2 regions of the Cupriavidus sp. GW821-FHT02F09 genome follow, and region 2 is predicted to be linked to the other one. Evidence: riboswitches for the same ligand, from Rfam matches in the RefSeq annotation. Region 2 holds a riboswitch; the other holds the start of a gene.

Region 1 (4,155 bases), on a different contig from region 2:
CAAATCGCTGCTGTAGGGCCAGGCACGCTGAGCGCCCGGTCAGCGCTCAGTGCTCAGGCGGCCGACAGGCGGAAGGCCGACACGGCATGGTGCAGCGCGCCGGCCTGGTCTTCCAGCGACGTGGCGGCCGCGCTCGCCTGCTCCACCAGCGCCGCGTTCTGCTGCGTCATCTGGTCCATCTGCGCGACCGCGCGATTGACCTCCTCGATGCCGGTGCGCTGCTCCGCGGTGGCCGAGGCGATGCCATCCATGATCGACGTCACGCGGCCGACCGCGTTGACGATCTCGGCCATGGTCTGCCCGGCCTGCTCCACCAGTGCCGAGCCGCTGTCGACCTGGCCCACCGACTCGACGATCAGCGTCTTGATTTCCTTGGCCGCGCCCGCGCTGCGCTGCGCCAGGTTGCGCACCTCCCCAGCCACCACCGCAAACCCGCGTCCTTGCTCGCCGGCGCGCGCGGCTTCCACCGCGGCGTTGAGCGCCAGGATATTGGTCTGGAAAGCGATGCCGTCGATCACGCCGATGATGTCGTTGATCTTGCGCGAGCTGGCGGTGATGCCGCGCATCTTGTCCACCACCTGGCTGACCACGCTGCCGCCTTGCTTCGCGATCTGCGAGGCGTCAGCCACATACTGGCTGGCCTCCTTGGCGTTGTCGGCGTTCTGGCGCACCGTCGCGGTGATCTGCTCCATGCTGGCGGCGGTCTGCTGCAGCGAGGCCGCCTGCTGCTCGGTGCGGCTCGACAGATCGCTATTGCCCGAGGCGATCTCCTGGGCCGCCGAGGTGATGGAATCGGCCGATTGCTGGATGCCCGCCACCGTGCCGGCGAGCTGGTCGCGCATATGGCCGATGGCGTACATCAGGCTGGAGCGGTCGTCCGGGTGGGTTTCGACGCGCGCCGTGAGGTCGCCGCTGGCCATGCGCAAGGCAAGGGCCGCAGCGGTAGCGGGCTCGCCGCCCACCGAGCTCTGGATGCTGCGGATCAGCAGCGTGGCCACCGCGGAAATCACGATGCCCAGCAGCACCAGCAGCCCCAGCGATTGATACAGCGAGGCGCGGAACTGCGCTTGCACGTCATCCATATACGTGCCGGCGACCAGGTCCCAGCCCCACGGCTTGAAGCGCGCCACGTAGCCGATCTTGGGGCTCGGCTGGTCGCTGCCCGGCTTGGGCCACCAGTAGTCCAGGTGGCCAGCGCCTTCGGCCGACGCGCCGCGGGCCGCGATATCGGCATACAAGGCGTTGCCCTTGGCGTCCTTGAAGTCGCTCATGTTCTTGCCGTTGAGCTTGGCGTTGATGGGATGCATCAACAGCACGGAATCCGCGCCGACGATGGTGATGTAGCCATCCTTGCCATAACGCTGCGCGGCAACGCGGGCCGTGGCCTGGGCCTTGGCATCGGCCTCGGACATCTTGCCCTGGCGCGCCTGCTCGGCATAGTCGCGCACCAGCGAGAGCGACATGTCGACAATGTTAGCCAGCTCGCCGCGGCGATCGGCCATTTGCAGCTGGCGGGTCTGGAAGGCGTGCATCACGGTCAGCAACAGCAGGCCGAGCCAGGCCAGCACAAGGGGAATCCACAGCTTTTTTCGCAGGGTCAGACGATTCATGGCATTCGCTTCTCGGGGCAATGGCCGGTCATGCAGGAGGCATGCGGCACCTCCGAATATCGGAGCCGGGTTCGCCTTCTTTAGCGAAAGGCGCGACAGGACCGCACGAAAGGCCACGAAGCGCAGAAAATGTCGCATGAAGCACCAAAATGGCGACAGGTTGTGCCAGGCCGAAACGCTCGCGCACCCGCACGGTGCCAAAAAAAACACCTGCCATCCGCCCCCGAAAGCGGCGCAAATACGGCTACAATGCGCCTCGCATTCCACTCGGTAATTGCAATTGACTTGCAATTACCTGGCTAGTGGACTGCCAAGGGTTCGAAGGTGCCTCCGGCGCGCAGCGCGCGGCGGGGGTTAAACGGGAAACAGGTGCGCCGCCGGCCATGCCGCGGCTAATCCTGTGCTGCCCCCGCAACGGTCAGCAGGTACAAAGGTGTCACGCCGCGCCAACAGGCCGCGGCAGCCACTGCGCATCATCGCGCGGGAAGGCGGCACCCCGGACGCGCCCCAGCGGCAGGCGTCCCCCTGCAAGCCCGGATACCGGCCTTCGACCGATCACCGGGGCTGCGGACGGGCGGCCAGGCGTGAGACGGCTGGCCACGCGCCCGGCCGTCACTGCGCGCTCGTCCGCGGCTGGTTCGTTTATTGCCGCCGGGCGGGGTCGCCCCCGCGGCCAATGATGGAAAGTCCATGTCCGCGCGCCCTCGCATTGCCTGTACCGCCTCGCCGGCGGCCGTCACGCCACGCCAACGTCGTCATGCGCCCAAGCCGCCGCGCCAGCTCGCGCATCATTGCGCGCTCGCGCTATCGCTGGGGGCCTTCGCCGGCCTGGGCGCCGATGCCGCCTGGGCGGCGGACGATGCGCAACCTTCAGAGCGGGCGCAATCGCAGCCGTCGCGCGGCGACAGCACGGTGCTACCGCCAGTGGTAGTCAGGAGCGCCTCGCAGCCGGCCGGGCTGGCGCTGTCCGAGCCCACCAGCACCGGCAGCCGCCTTGCCCTGACCCCGCTGGAAACGCCCGCTAGCGTGGAAGTCCTGTCCGGCGACACCATTCGCGAACGCGGCGATTTGTCGGTGCGCGAGGCCGTGACCCGCGCCACCGGCATCACCGCCAATGGCGCGCCCGGCAACGGCGGCACGGCGCTCGCGGCACGCGGCTTTGCAGGACAAGGCTCGGTGATGCAGCTGTACGATGGCACGCGCCTCTACGTGGCCTCCGGCACCGTCACCTTCCCCTTCGATACCTGGTCCGTGGACCGCATCGAAGTGCTGCGCGGCGCGGCCTCGGTCATGGTTGGCGAGGGCGCGATCGGCGGCGTGGTCAACGTGATTCCCAAGAAGCCGATGCGCGCGCCGATCGCCAACGAGCTGCAGCTCACCGGCGGCACGCAAAAAACAGCGCGCGCGGCGTTCGACAGCGGCGGCGCGGTCAACGAGACCCTCTCCTACCGCTTCAACGCCAGCTACGGCCGCTCCGGCGGCTGGGTGGACCGGGGCGACTCGCGCAGCCTGGCGGTGTCGGCCGCGGCGCGGCTGGACGTATCGCCTGAGTTCAACCTGACGCTGTCCTATGACGACGCCGACCAGCACCCGATGCAGTACCTGGGCACGCCGCTGGCGGGCGGCAGCCTGGACACCTCGCTACGCAAGAAGAACTACAACGTTGGCGATGCCGACATCACCTACCGCGACCGCTGGACCCGGCTCGCGGCGCAGTGGCAGCCCAACGAGCGCGTCATGGTGCGCAACCAGTTCTATTACCTCACCAGCCAGCGCCACTGGCGCGACGCCGAGTCCTATACCTTCCTGCCCGCGACGGGCCAGGTGCGCCGCACCGACTATCTGGAGATCCTGCATGACCAGGAACAGGTGGGCGACCGCGCCGACCTGAAGATCGATGGCCAGCTGTTCGGCATGGCCAATACCGCCATGGTGGGGTTCGACGTCAACCGCATCAACTTCACTCACAGCAACAACTCGCCCTATGGCGGCGCGTCCACGGTCAATGCCTACCAGTTCGACCCGGGCCAGTTCTTCAGCCCGCCGGGCATTGTCACGTCGCCGCGCTTTCGCACCCACACCACGCAAGCCGCGCTGTTTGGCGAGGACCGCCTCAAGCTGACCCGGCAATGGTCGGTAATTGGCGGCGTGCGGCTGGACCATGCCCAGCTGGAACGCGGCAACCTGGTCACGGGCGACGACTGGACCCGCAGCTTCAACAACATCACGTGGCGTGCGGGCACGGTCTACGCATTCACGCCAGCCTTGTCGGTGTATGCGCAGTACGCCACCGCCACCGATCCCCTTGGCGCACTGATCTCCACCTCGGACGCACAGAAAGATTTCAAGCTGGCCACCGGGCGGCAGATCGAAGCCGGGGTCAAGCAATCGTTCTGGAACCAGCGCGGCGAGTGGACCTTTGCCGCCTACCAGATCGTCAAGAAGAACCTGTTGACACGCGACGCCAGCAACCCGGCGTTGTCGGTGCAGGTGGGCGAGCAATCCTCGCGCGGGCTGGAGGCCTCGGTCAGCGTGGAACTCATGC
Region 2 (4,155 bases):
CAGCATGCCGCGCAAACGGGCCTCGGGCGCCACGCTCAGGATCAGGGTAATCAGCGCGCCCCAGCCGGCGGCCAGGATCACGCCGGTCAGCAGCAGGCGCGAGCCGGCCTCATGATGGCCGCCCTGCACCTGCGGATGCAGCAGGTCGCGCCGCGCCAGCGTGGCCACCAGCACCATCGAGAACAGCGCGCCGCCGGCCGCGCCGGCCTGCACCGTCCACAGTGGCCACATCATCAGCATGGCGGTGAGCGCACCGGTGGCCGCGCCGCCCGATACGCCGAGCACATAGGGCTCGGCCAGCGGATTGCGCAGCAGCACCTGCATCAACGCGCCGGTCAACGCCAGCAGGCCGCCGCACGCGAATGCCGCGGCCGCGCGCGGCAGCCGCAGCTCACGCACGATGGCCCCGGCGGTATCGTCGGCGCCGACGGACAGCGCCTGCCAGACCTGCCCGCCCGACAGCGGCACGCTGCCCACCGCCAGCGACAGCAGGAACACCGCCACGCCGGCGGCGGCAAGCATCAGCCAGACGGCTAGCGCGCGGCGCATGTCAGGCGGCCACCATCATTTCTGGCGCCAGCCCAGCGTGACAAAGCCGGCGCGTCCCTGCGTGTTGTAGGGATAGGCGAGCTGGTAGTTCTTGTCGAACAGGTTTTCCACACGGGCGGCCACGAACCATTGCTTGTCGATGTTATAGCGGGCATTGAGGTTGACGATACCGTATCCGCCCAGCGTGCGCGAGCCGCTATCCATGCGCGTCGAGGAAATGATCCACTCGCCGCCGAGGCGGAAGTCGCCAAACTGGCGGCCCACGTCGAAGGCGGCATGGCGGCGCGCGCGGCGCAGCAACTGCGTATTGCTCTGCTCATCCACCGGGTTCTGGAAGGTGATGCTGGCGCCCACGTCGGTGCCCATCAGCTTGGCGCGCCAGGAGGCTTCAATGCCTTGCACCTTGGCCTTGTTGACATTCTGCGCCAGGAACAAGCCATTGGGCTGCAGCGCCGCGGTGATCAGGTTGTCGTAGCGGGTCTCGAACGCGGTCACGCGCAGCAGGCCGGCGGCGTCCGTGTTGTACTGCGCGCCCAGCTCGACCGACTTGGCGCGCTCGGGCTTGATGCCCGGCTGGCCATAGCCCGGGTAGTACAGCTCGTTGAACGTCGGCGCGCGGAAGGCGTTGCTGGCGTTGGCGATCAGCTTGAACGCCTCGGTCACGTTATAGCCATAGCCGGCGAAATAGCTCGCCTGGCTGCCGAAATCCGAGTAGTGGTCGTTGCGCACATTGAGCTGCAGCTGGTGCTTGCCCAGCCGGCCATCGTAGCCCCCGAACACCGACGCAATATTGCGGCCCGGCGCGCCATACGTGTTCGAGCTGAATTCCTGCTGCGCATACTCCGTGCCGAACAGCAGCTTATGGGTCGGCGCCAGCGCGTATTCGTTCTGCCAGGTGTACTGGCGATTGCGCGTGTTGAAATTGCTGTTGAACAGTCCGTTCAAGGTGTTTTCGCTATTGTCCCCGCTCTGCGCGACCTTGAAATGCGTGGTCCAGTCCCGGGTGAGCTTGCCGTTGACAAAGGCGGATACAGTGTACAACTCGCTGTTCATCCACCAGACATCGGTCGGTTTGCCTGTCGTGGTGTCGTAGGAGAGCTTGCTCTTCGAGTAATAGGCTGTGACGCCGGCGTCCCAGTCGCTGGTGAAACGATGCTTCACCTGGCCCGATACGCTCTTGTTGTCATACGGGTTGTCGTTCGGGTTCGGGCCCATGCCCTTCTTTGCCTTGGCCGGATTGTCACCGTTCCATTGGGCCGCATTGATCGCCGAAAAACCGTCTGTCTTGACTGCCGACCCGGTGATATTGAACGAGGTATCGCCCACCTGCCCGCCGTAGCCCACCGTACCCTGGCGCGTATTGTTGCTGCCGTATTCAATCTGAGCGTTGGCTGCGGGAGCCTGGCCCGCACCGCTCTTGGTGAAGATCTGCACCACGCCGCCGATCGCATCCGAGCCGTAGAGCGCGGAGACGTTGCCGCGCACGATCTCGATATGGTCGATCTGGTCGGGCAGGATATTCGATAGCTGGGCAGTGCCGCTGCTGGCCGACGAAACCCGCACGCCGTCGATCAGGATCAGCGTCTGGTTGCCGTTTGCCCCGCGCATGAACAGGGTGGTGTTTGCACCCATGCCGCCGTTGGCCGCAAATTCCACGCCGGCCTGGGTACGCAGCAATGTGCGCAGGTCCGGAGCCTGGGAGTTGACGATGTCCTGCTGGGTCACCACAGTGGTATGCGGCAGCGCCTCGGTCAACGGCTGGACAGTGCGGGTGGCAGTGACCACCACCGGGTCGAGCTGCGCGTCGGGCGCGGGCTGCGCAGCGGATTGCCCGGCGGACTGGGCCATGGCGGCGCCTGGCGCGCTCATGGCGAGCCAGGCGGCGAGCGCGGCGGGCAGTTGCCGCGAGACGAAAACAGGTATGGTGTGGCGGCGCGCCGGCAATGCCGGACGGCTCGACGTGGGGGGCGAAAAGCGCATGATGCTGAGTGGGAGAGAGCTGCCTGGTCCGTTCCCCCGCGGACCGTCTGGCGACGAAGCGCGCCGCTGGCTTGCGCGGCAAAAAGCAGCGGAGGGCGGCGCACTCTCGTTCAGGCCGGTATCCGGGCTGACGACACCAGTCCGACCGCCTTCCCGAACCTTGCGGTTCAGTGGCTGAGTGGTCGGCCTTGCGATCTTGCGATCACGGTCGCTTACCGTTGCGGGGGCAGCACAGGTTGGCTCGGCCCTGCCCTGGCGGCGGTGGCTGGCTCCCTGTTTCCCGTTGAACTGCAACCCTGTAGTGAATAGGATTACGAGCACCTGGAACGTGCGCGAGTGTAGGCAGTTTCGAGGCAAGCGTCAATGCCGCGGCAAAACAAGGCGAAAGCGCCTGGAAACAGGCATAAAGCCGTCGCCACGGATGCCGTTAAACGACGATGCATGCAACTTCGGCGCGCAGGCCTGGTCACACACGTCTGCGTTCGCCGTCCGCACGATAGCGCTTGGGCTAAAATCCCAGAACCCGAGACCCTAGATATGACAGGCTCTATGCTCACCGAACTCGAACAACTCGCCGCCAAGATCGGGCGTGTGCTGCACCATGCCGATACCCTGGCGGCTGAGAACCAGCGGCTGCGCGAGGAGATCGAACGCCTGCAGGCCGACGCCAGCCAGCTGCGCGGCGACCGTGAAGCCATGGCCGCCGACCGCGAGCTGCTCAATATCAAGATCGAGGAAGCGCAGCTGCGCATCCAGTCGATCCTGGACAAGCTGCCCACCGCCAGCGACGCCCGCCAGCTCGACCTGCTGGGCGAAGGCGACGCGGCCGGCCGCGCCGAACAGAAGGCACCCGGAGAAAACGCATGAGCAATAAGCAAGTCGAAGTGAACATTGCCGGCCAGTCCTACCGGTTCGCCATTGCCGCCGACAACGAGGCCGCGCTGCTGGAGGCCGTGGCACTGGTAGACGGTCAGATGACGCGGCTCAAGGGCGGCGTATCCGCCAAGGGCGTGGAACGCGTTGCCGTGATGGCCGCGATCAGCATCGCCTCGGACCTGCTCTCGCTCAAGCGCAAGCAGCAAGAAGATGGTGCGATTCCCGTTGATGCAGTGCGTGCGCGCATTCGCGAGCTGAACGAACGCGCGGACGAAGCCCTGCGCCAGTACGCGCATGTGGGCACCAATTCGCCCGTGCCGCGCAACTGATGCCCTGCCCTGCGCCGGCTGTACCACACGGCACAGGCAGGCGGTGATACGCTCGCGATTTCGGCCCGATGTGCCCCACATGCCGCGCGCGTCAGCAAAATGTAACGACACGCAAAGACGGGCTTGGTATGGAAAGCCTCGCGGTGTATAGTGGAGCCAAGCCGCACCAAGCCACATAGTTGCGGCACCTTAGGTCGGGTTATCGCGCCTGACCGCCGTTTTCATCCCATCCAAGTTAGAAACGGCAAACGTCTGACAGCCATGCCAAAGCAGTATGCGTTTGGCAGTGCAAAAAAGTCAGACGTTTGACAGTTTCCCTGCCTGGTTCGTCAGGATCATATTCCTTGAACCGATAAGCATTTGTTGGTGCGGGATTATGCCGTGTGGGCGAGCGCGTCGCATGGTTCATAGTTGCAGTCTG

What was found. A riboswitch is a leader RNA that binds a small molecule or an ion and turns the genes downstream of it on or off. The one in region 2 is predicted to bind cobalamin.
Region 1: another riboswitch for cobalamin. It lies ahead of AC07XB_RS25520 (TonB-dependent receptor); the one in region 2 lies ahead of AC07XB_RS08900 (TonB-dependent receptor plug domain-containing protein).

What each region holds. Positions count from the first base shown of each region.
Region 1 covers NZ_JBWKVH010000027.1:32,506-36,660, reverse strand. Annotated here, with positions in the region: gene AC07XB_RS25530 (YjjA family protein) at 1-16, shown strand, start outside; gene AC07XB_RS25525 (methyl-accepting chemotaxis protein) at 54-1,610, opposite strand; cobalamin riboswitch at 1,916-2,173, shown strand; gene AC07XB_RS25520 (TonB-dependent receptor) at 2,301-4,155, shown strand, end outside.
Region 2 covers NZ_JBWKVH010000006.1:4,519-8,673, forward strand. Annotated here, with positions in the region: gene AC07XB_RS08895 (FecCD family ABC transporter permease) at 1-549, opposite strand, end outside; gene AC07XB_RS08900 (TonB-dependent receptor plug domain-containing protein) at 565-2,529, opposite strand; cobalamin riboswitch at 2,626-2,870, opposite strand; gene AC07XB_RS08905 (hypothetical protein) at 3,079-3,396, shown strand; gene AC07XB_RS08910 (cell division protein ZapA) at 3,393-3,734, shown strand; RNA gene ssrS (6S RNA) at 4,046-4,155, shown strand, end outside.